DNA from 4 places in the Mesorhizobium maamorense genome. Region 1 is predicted to be linked to each of the others. Evidence: predicted binding sites of a transcription regulator. Region 1 holds the regulator's gene; each other region holds the start of a gene.
The links. Region 1 encodes PhoB, which activates phosphate uptake and scavenging genes when phosphate is short. Its sites were predicted from a motif close to TGTCATNNANCTGTCAT; they were not measured.
Positions count from the first base shown of each region.

Region 1 (2,201 bases):
TGGTCGCCGATCACGCCGCAGACCGACATCGCCTTCGCCGACATACTGGAGGCCGAGTTCGGCATTCCCGCCACCATGGAGAACGATTGCAACATGATGGCGGTGGCGCTGCGCTGGCGCAATCCCCAGCGCTACCGCGACGACTTCATCGCCATACTTTTGTCGCACGGCATCGGCATGGGCCTGGTGCTGAAGGGTGAACTGTTCACCGGCACCCATTCATCCGGGGGCGAGTTCGGCCACATGATCCATCGCCCCGGCGGGGCGCTCTGCCGCTGCGGGCGGCGCGGCTGCGTCGAGGCCTATGCCGGCAACTATGCCATCTGGCGCAACGCGAGGCAGCTTGGCGAGGACACCGAGCCCGTCGACGTCAGCGACGCCGACATGCGCACCCTGGCGGCCTCGGCGCGCGAAAAGGACGGGCCGGAGCGCGAAGCCTACCGCAAGGCCGGCGAGGCGCTGGGTTACGGCCTTGGCAGCCTGTTTGCGCTGATCGATCCGGCGCCGGTCGCCATGGTCGGCGTCAGCGCCGCCGCCTTCGACCTGATCGAGCCGGCTCTGCGCGAGGCCATTGCCCAGACCGCCGGCGGCCAGCACTCGAAATCGATTTCCTTCGACACCGAGCCGAACGAACTGCCGCTGATCCGCGAGGGCTGCGCCATGCGCGCGCTAACCTTCGTCGACCAGGAAATTTTCGCGCCGGGGGCACAGGCGAAATCAGGCATAGGCGAGAACGTTGCGTGACATATCCCTAGTCTTCGCGGATCGCGTACCCCGCGCCCCGAATGGTGCGGATCACGTCAGGCATGCGGCCGTTGTTGACCGCCTTGCGCAGCCGGCCGACATGCACGTCCACGGTGCGCTCGTCGATATAGATCGTTTCGCCCCAGACATTGTCGAGCAGCTGACTGCGCGAGAACACGCGGCCCGGATGTCGCATCATGAATTCGAGCAGGCGGAACTCGGTCGGCCCGAGCCGGATCTCGCTTTTCTTGCGGTAGACCCGGTGCGATTCACGGTCGAGCACGATGTCGCCAACCTTGAGCACGCTGGACAGAACTTCGGGCTTGGCGCGGCGCAGCAGCGCCTTGACGCGTGCCATGAATTCCGGCGTTGAGAACGGCTTGACCAGATAGTCGTCGGCGCCGGTGGAGAGACCGCGCACCCGGTCGCTTTCCTCGCCGCGCGCCGTCAGCATGATGATCGGCAGCCGCTCGGTCTCGGGCCGCATCCGGAGACGGCGGCAGAGCTCGATGCCGGACACCGCCGGCACCATCCAGTCGAGCACAAGAAGGTCAGGGACATTCTCCTGCAAGCGGATCTCGGCTTCGTCGCCGCGCGTCACCACCTCTACCTGATAACCCTCCGATTCCAGATTGTAACGGAGCAGCACACCCAGCGGCTCCTCGTCCTCCACCACCATGATGCGTGGCGCGATCATCGACTGGTCACCCCTGCCGTCAAGCCGCTGGCGCCGACATCGCCGTCTCGTCCTGCTTCGGGCGATTGGCGGGCAATTGCGTGCCGGTCAGCACATAATAGGCATTTTCGGCAATGTTGGTCACGTGATCGCCGATGCGCTCGAGATTCTTGGCGCAGAACAAAAGATGCGTGCAGGCGGTGATGTTGCGCGGATCCTCCATCATGTAGGTCAGCAGCTCGCGGAAGACCGACGTGTATTTGACGTCGATGCGTTCATCGTCGGCGCGCAGCTTCGCAAGTGCCGCGGCATCGCGCGCCGCATACTCCTCGATCACGCCTTGCACCTGGATCAGCACAAGCTGCGCCATGGCGTCGATGGAGTGCGACAGGTCGCGCGGCGTGGCGGCAAGGCCGACGGTGCCGACGCGCTTGGCGATGTTCTTGGCGAGATCGCCGATGCGTTCGAGATCGCCGCCCATGCGGATCGAGCCGACGACATGGCGCAGATCGTCCGCCATGGGCTGCCGCTTGGCGATCAGGGTGATGGCGCGGTCGTCGAGTTCGCGCTGGCGCGCATCCATGATCGCGTCGTCGGAGACGACGCGCTGGGCGAGCGCGTTGTCGGAATTCAGGAGCGCCTTGGTCGCGCCGCCGACCATCGATGAGGCGAGATCGCCCATGTCGCGGATCAGCCTGCTGATCTGTCCGAGATCTTCGTCAAAGGCTGCGACTGTGTGTTCGGCCATGATCTTGGTCCTCGTATGCCTGGGATCAGCCGA
Region 1 covers NZ_CP173356.1:5,042,268-5,044,468, forward strand. Annotated here, with positions in the region: gene ACIU1A_RS25175 (ROK family protein) at 1-744, shown strand, start outside; gene phoB (phosphate regulon transcriptional regulator PhoB) at 752-1,441, opposite strand; gene phoU (phosphate signaling complex protein PhoU) at 1,461-2,168, opposite strand; gene pstB (phosphate ABC transporter ATP-binding protein PstB) at 2,194-2,201, opposite strand, start outside.

Region 2 (2,201 bases), 150 kb from region 1:
CAAGAAGATCGCCGCAGCCGCCACCGGCGAGGTCGCGGCGCTCTTGCCAGCCGATCCGCCGCAATCGATGAAGAGCCTCGCCTTCAACGGCCCGGACGGCAAGCCGATGACCATCGCCGACCATGCCGGCAAGACGGTGCTGCTCAATCTGTGGGCGACATGGTGCGCGCCATGCCGCGCCGAAATGCCGGCGCTGGACGCCTTGCAGAAGGAGAAAGGCAGCGATGCGTTCCAGGTCGTCGCCGTCAACGTCGATGCCGGCGACGACGTGAAGCCGAAGAAGTTCCTCAAGGACACCGGCGTCGAGGCGCTCGGCTATTACAGGGATTCGACGATGGCGCTGTTCAACGAGCTCAAGACGCGCGGCCTGGCGCTCGGCCTGCCCGTCGCCATGCTGATCGACGGCGAAGGCTGCCTGATCGCCCATATGAACGGCCCGGCCGAGTGGTCGGGGCCGGACGCCAAGCGGCTTGTCGAGGCCGCGCTCAACCCGTCGGGCTGAGCGCGGGACGGGAATTTTCCACGCATCGACCGAGCTTTAAACCGACGCCTTTTTCAGCGTTGTCATGTCAGTGTTGTCATGTGCTGTTAGACACCGTCCGTCGGTGAGGTCGCTGACCGTCTCGAGACAGATCCCTGGTTCATCAATTCAAAAGCAAGCCGCTATGCAATCCTTTCCGGGTCACTTCCATCCGGAAGTGAACGCTACTTTAGCCGGAAATGAAGTGCGCCCGCCCGCAACAAAACCGTTGTCCGCTGCGCGCGAACGACACATAGTGCCATTGCGGGAGTGCCCCTTTCGCCAATGACAAGCAATGATAACGGGAGACGAAACATGAAGTTCTTTGGCTTCGCGGCCGGTGTCGCCGTGACCCTGCTTTCCACAACCTCCGCCTTCGCCGTCACGCAGATCAGCTGGTGGCACGCCATGACCGGAGCCAACGCAGAGGTCGTCGACAAGATTTCCAAGGATTTCAACGCCAGCCAGGGCGACTACCAGATTGTTCCGGTCTTCAAGGGCACCTATCCCGAAACGCTGAATGCCGGCATCGCCGCCTATCGCGCCGGCCAGTCGCCTGACATCATCCAGGTGTTCGATGTCGGCACCGGCGTCATGATGGCGGCCCGGGACGCGATCAAGCCAGTGGCCGAGGTGCTGACCGGCGCCGGGATGGACTTTGACAAGAGCCAGTATCTGCCAGGCATCGTCGGTTATTATTCGACGCCGGACGGCACCATGCTGTCCTTCCCCTACAACTCCTCGTCGCCGATCCTCTACTACAACAAGGACATCTTCCAGAAGGCGGGGCTCGACGTGAATAACCCACCCAAGACCTGGAACGAGGTGTGGGAGGATGCCAAAAAGATCAAGGCGAGCGGCGCCGCCGCTTGCGGCTACACCTCGACCTGGCTGACCTGGATACACCTGGAGAACTTCGCGGCGTGGAACGATGTGCCGTGGGCCACGCAGCAGAATGGCCTGGCCGGCGGTGATGTCGAACTCAAGATCAACTCGCCGATCTTCGTCAAACATTTCCAGGCGCTCGCCGATCTGGCCAAGGACGGCACCTTCAAATATGGCGGGCGCACCTCCGAAGCCAAGCAGATATTCCTCGCCGGCGAATGCGGCATCTTCACCGAATCCTCGGGCGGCCTAGGCGACATCGTCAAGTCGGGCATGAACTACGGCATTGGCCAGTTGCCCTATGACAGCGACGCCAAGGGCGCGCCGCAGAACACGACGCCGGGCGGCGCCAGCCTTTGGGTCTTCGGCGGCAAGTCCGACGAGGAGTACAAAGGCGTCGCGGCTTTCTTCGCCTATCTGTCCAAAACCGATGTGCAGGAATATCTGCACCAGAAATCGGGATACCTGCCGGTGACGCTCGCCGCCTATGAGGCGACGAAAAAGTCCGGCTTCTACGACAAGAATCCCGGTCGCGAGACGCCGATCCTGCAGATGACGGGCAAGGCGCCGACCGACAATTCGAAGGGCGTGCGGTTGCCGAACTTGCCGCAGGTGCGCGACATCCAGAACGAGGAGTTCGAAAAGATGCTTGCCGGCCAGGAAAGCGCCCAGCAGGCGCTCGACAATGCGGTCACGCGTGGCAACGCGGCGATCAAGGAAGCGCTGGGGAATTAGGGCGCGTCGAACCTATCGAGTTATAGTCCTTGCTCTACGAAGCCCCCTCTGCCCTGCCGGG
Region 2 covers NZ_CP173356.1:4,892,266-4,894,466, reverse strand. Annotated here, with positions in the region: gene tlpA (thiol:disulfide interchange protein TlpA) at 1-502, shown strand, start outside; gene ugpB (sn-glycerol-3-phosphate ABC transporter substrate-binding protein UgpB) at 836-2,140, shown strand.
Region 2: a site for PhoB is predicted at 563-579, ahead of ugpB (sn-glycerol-3-phosphate ABC transporter substrate-binding protein UgpB). Genes of this name have one in related genera too.

Region 3 (2,201 bases), 1.4 Mb from region 1:
TCCATAGGTTATTGTATACACAAAAATAGAGCCTAGTTCAACAATTTTTGTATATACGATAACCTTCCTCGACATCAAGCTGAACCGCCGACATCAAGCGCGGGAGGGCGTCTCTTCGAGCTCGGCCGCCTTGGTGCCGATGGTCATGGCGTTGCCGCGCCAGTCGACGGCCCCGCCCAGCCAACCGCGCATCCAGATCGCCGGCAACATCAGGTCGCGTGCGATCATCGCGGTGACGATGCGCGGCGACAGATACCAGCCCTTTGCCGAGGCGAGCATGCATTCCGGCAGGTAGGCGAGCGCCAGCACGCAAAGCGCTGTCATGGGCAGGCTGACGCCGGCGCTGGCCGCGGCGATCAGCGCCAGCACGAGCGGAGCCGCCACGCCGGTCAGGATCTCGGGCGCGAAGAAGAGCGGAAAGGTGACGCGGCGCAGGCGCGCCCAGCGGGCCTGGCGCGACCAGATCTCGCCCGGCATGCGCTGCCCGAGCGGCTGCTCGAAGGGCGAAGCGACGAGATTGACGCGCAGGCCGAGCCTGTTGACCAGTTTGGTCGACGCGGCATCCTCCGCGATCTCGGCGGCGAGCACACGGATGCCGCCATTGGCGTCGAGCATCTGCTTGTTCCACAACATGCTCTTGCCCTGGGCAAAGCCGAGGCCAAGCGCCTCGCCGGCATATTGCCAGCGCGCCTGCAGCGTGTTGAGAAAGGCGCATTCGACTTCTGCCCAGAAGCCGTCGGGCCGCGAACCGATCGGCGTCGAGCAAACCAGGCCGGTGTCCCGGCGCCATGCCGCCATCAGGTGCTGGACGTAGTCTTTCGGCATCAGCACGTTGGAATCGGCGAGAATGACCCAGTCGTGGCGCGCAGCCTCCCAGCCCTTGACGCAGTTGTTCAGTTTCGGGTTGGCGCTGACGCGGTTGTCGCCGGTGAGCAGGCGGGCCGGCACGGCTGGAAAGCGGGCAATCGCGGCGCGGATCGGCTTGACCGCGGGGTCGTCGGCATGGGCGACACAGAAGATCAGTTCGTAGCGGGGCCAGGCGAGCGAGAAAGCGCGCTCAAGCGTCTCATGGGTAAACGGCTCGACGCCGCGCGCCGGGATGACGATCGACACAGGCAGCGGCTTGCCGGCCGGCGGCGCGATGGCGGCGCGCCGTTTCAGGCGCGAGCAGGCGAGCAGGATGCTGGCGAGATTTGAGGCGATGAGAGCGATCGAAAGCGAGCCGGTTATGAGAGCGAGTTCCATCGATATCCGGTCACTCCAGAAAAACCGGCCCGCTTGGCGGCCGTTTTCGACAGTTCGACAGAGCGCCCGAGTCGCCCGGCATTGCTGGTGCACACCATCATTGTCATGTGTCACTCAAATGACATTGTTTGTCGGCACCTGCCCTTCAGGGACAGCAACTCGGACGCGCACGGTTGATCGAACCGCAAAGAGCGCCGAATGTTCCGCACCGGATTTGTTTTGGAGCCGCTCATGTACCGCGCCGTCACGCGCAACATCGAAGTGCAGGTCAGGCCGTTCTATCTCGGGGACCGCTCGGATCCTACGGAAAACCGCTACGTCTGGGGCTACCAGATAACGATCGACAACCAGTCCGACGAATTCGTGCAGCTGTTATCGCGCTATTGGCACATAACCGACGGCGCCGGCCGGGTCGAGGAAGTGCGAGGCGCCGGCGTGGTCGGCGATCAGCCCGAACTCAATCCCGGCGACAGCTACCAATACACGTCGGGCTGTCCGCTCTCGACGCCGTCGGGGATCATGGTCGGCCACTACACCATGCGCAACGAGCGGGGCGAGACATTCGACATCGCCATCCCCGCCTTCTCACTCGACCTGCCGGGGACAAGGCGGACGGTGAATTAGACCCGGCGAAATCGGCGACAGCGTTGTTCTCCCCGTCACCATACGGCGAGAAATGTCCGGCAGGAATGAGGGGCAGCGCCGCCCGTCATCCGCTCTCGGGCCCCTTCTCCCCGTAGAACGGGGAGAAACAAGAAACCCTACTGAGTCGTAAATTCCGCCGGGTCGAAGTCATATTGCGTCGAACAGAACTCGCAAGCGACGTGGATGCCGCCGTCCTCGGTGCTGTCCTTGATCTCCTGCGCGGAGAAGCCCTCGAGGATGCCGCGGATCTTGTCGCGGGAGCATGAGCACTGATCGGCGACGGGAACGCCGCCGAAGACGCGCACGCCATG
Region 3 covers NZ_CP173356.1:6,439,157-6,441,357, reverse strand. Annotated here, with positions in the region: gene ACIU1A_RS32025 (ceramide glucosyltransferase) at 94-1,245, opposite strand; gene apaG (Co2+/Mg2+ efflux protein ApaG) at 1,477-1,869, shown strand; gene ACIU1A_RS32015 (Hsp33 family molecular chaperone) at 2,007-2,201, opposite strand, start outside.
Region 3: a site for PhoB is predicted at 1,353-1,369, ahead of ACIU1A_RS32025 (ceramide glucosyltransferase). Genes of this name have one in related genera too.

Region 4 (2,201 bases), 3.0 Mb from region 1:
TGGTCGGAGTGACCGTGACATTGGAGACGAGCGGCACTACAGGCGCGTTCTTGGTTACCCCGGCCAGCGCCTCGCGCATGATCTCGGCGGCGGGCGCCATCAGCGCCGAGTGGAAGGGCGCGGAGACCTGCAGCATCAGCGCTCGCTTGGCGCCTTTTTCCGTGCACAGTTTGGCAGCCAGTTCGACCGCTGCCTTGGCGCCGGAAATCACCAACTGGCCACCGCCATTGTCGTTGGCGATCTGGCAGACCGATCCTTTGGCAGCCTCGGCGCAGGCGGCTTCGACATCGGCCTGCTCCAGTCCGATGATCGCCGCCATGGCGCCTTCGCCGGCGGGCACCGCCGCTTGCATGGCATTGCCGCGGATGCGCAGCAGCCTGGCGGCATCGGCAACCGAGACGAAGCCGGCGGCGGCAAGCGCCGAATATTCGCCCAGCGAATGGCCAGCGACGTAGGTAATCTTGTCCTTCAGCGAGAAGCCGCCCGCTTCCAAGGCCCTGATCGCGGCCAGCGATACGGCCATCAGCGCCGGCTGCGCGTTGGCGGTGAGCGTCAGCGTCTCTTCCGGCCCTTCCCAGATCAGCTTCGACAGGTTTTCGCCGAGCGCGTCGTCGACTTCGCTAAAAACCCTACGCGCCTCGGGGAAGGCATCGGCGAGGTCCTTGCCCATGCCGACAGCCTGGCTGCCTTGTCCCGGAAAGGTGAATGCAACGGCCATGTGTGGGCTCCCAAAGCTCGGTTCTGCTTGCCTGATACACGAATTTTCCTGCCTGTGACGCAACGCGGCCTGCCAAGTCAAGCCCGGTTCGACCCGGCCCCTTGGCAGCTTTGCCGGCCGAGTGCCTGTTCCAAAAGGCTTTTTGGCGATCACTCCTGATGAAAACCGCTCACGAATCGTTTGCTGGCTCTTCTTATTTCCGCCACAGGCGCTAGCTTTGCGTGACAATTCCATGACAATCGAGTGACGGGTCTGTCGCTGGGTGGGGAAGTTAAAGTGGCTAGGATTTCGAAAGGCGCAGGCAAAGCCGCGCCACAGTTTCTGGAAGACGATCCTTCCACCGGCTACCTGCCGGGACGGAAGTGGCCGACCATACGCTATGGGCTGACCAGCCTGCTGATCGCGGCCGTCCTGGTGTTCGCCATCGAATTGATCGTGCGCGGCGACTTCGCCGGCACGGTTTCCTTCTTCCTGCAGCCGCTCAAGCCGGGCTGGACCACGATCGTGGTGTTCGCACTGGTTCTGGTCGGCCTCGATGCCGTTTTCGGCCGCAGCTATCAAAGCCTGATGATCGTCGCGCCGCTGACGCTCTCGCTGGCTTTCATCGGTCACCAGAAATCGCATTATCTCGGCGATCCCCTCTACCCGACCGATTTCCTCTACTCCCGCCAGATCGTGGCGCTGCTGCCGCTTCTGGTGCGTGACCGTCCGATGACTGCCCTTGCCATGATTGTCGGCATCGTCGCCGGCCTGTCGCTGCTCATCTATGGCTGGCGGGTCTGGCGTCGAAAAGTGCCCATACTCAGCCGCAAGGGCCGTCTCGCCCGGCTGACGCTGGCCGTGCCGCTGCTCGCCTTCTTCGTCTCGATCATGGACTATGCCACCTTCTCCTGGACCCGGGACCGGCTGCAGATCATCCCGATCATGTGGGACCAGAAGGAAAATTACGCCTCCAACGGCTTTGCGCTCGCCTTCGCGCTTAACGTGCCGATGGCGCATGTCTCGGCGCCGCCAGGCTATTCGGAAAAGGCGATCGCGGCCATCGACAGGCCGCAGGTGACCGCCTCGGTGCCCCAGGAAAAGCCCGACATCATCGTCGTCATGAGCAGATCCTTCTGGGATCCGACCAAGCTGCCCGGGGTCACCATCACGCCCGATCCGATCCCCAACGTGCGGGCGCTGCGTTCGGGCTCCATGTTCTCACCCGAATTCGGCGGCATGACCGCCAATATCGAGTTCGAGGCACTGACCGGCTTCTCCAACGCCTTCCTGCCGGCCGGCAGCATCCCCTACCAGCAATATGTGCGCACGCCGACGCCGTCGCTGGCGACCTTCCTGAAGAGGGAGGGCTACAGGGCGCGCGCCATCCATCCGGGCACCAACTGGTTCTGGAACCGCGGCGCGGTCTATGCCGATTTCGGCTTCGACGACTTCAGATCGGAAGAGACGCTGCCGCCGATGCAAAAGCGCGGGCCGCTGGCAT
Region 4 covers NZ_CP173356.1:1,454,783-1,456,983, reverse strand. Annotated here, with positions in the region: gene fabD (ACP S-malonyltransferase) at 1-718, opposite strand, end outside; gene ACIU1A_RS07365 (LTA synthase family protein) at 995-2,201, shown strand, end outside.
Region 4: a site for PhoB is predicted at 940-956, ahead of ACIU1A_RS07365 (LTA synthase family protein). Genes of this name have one in related genera too.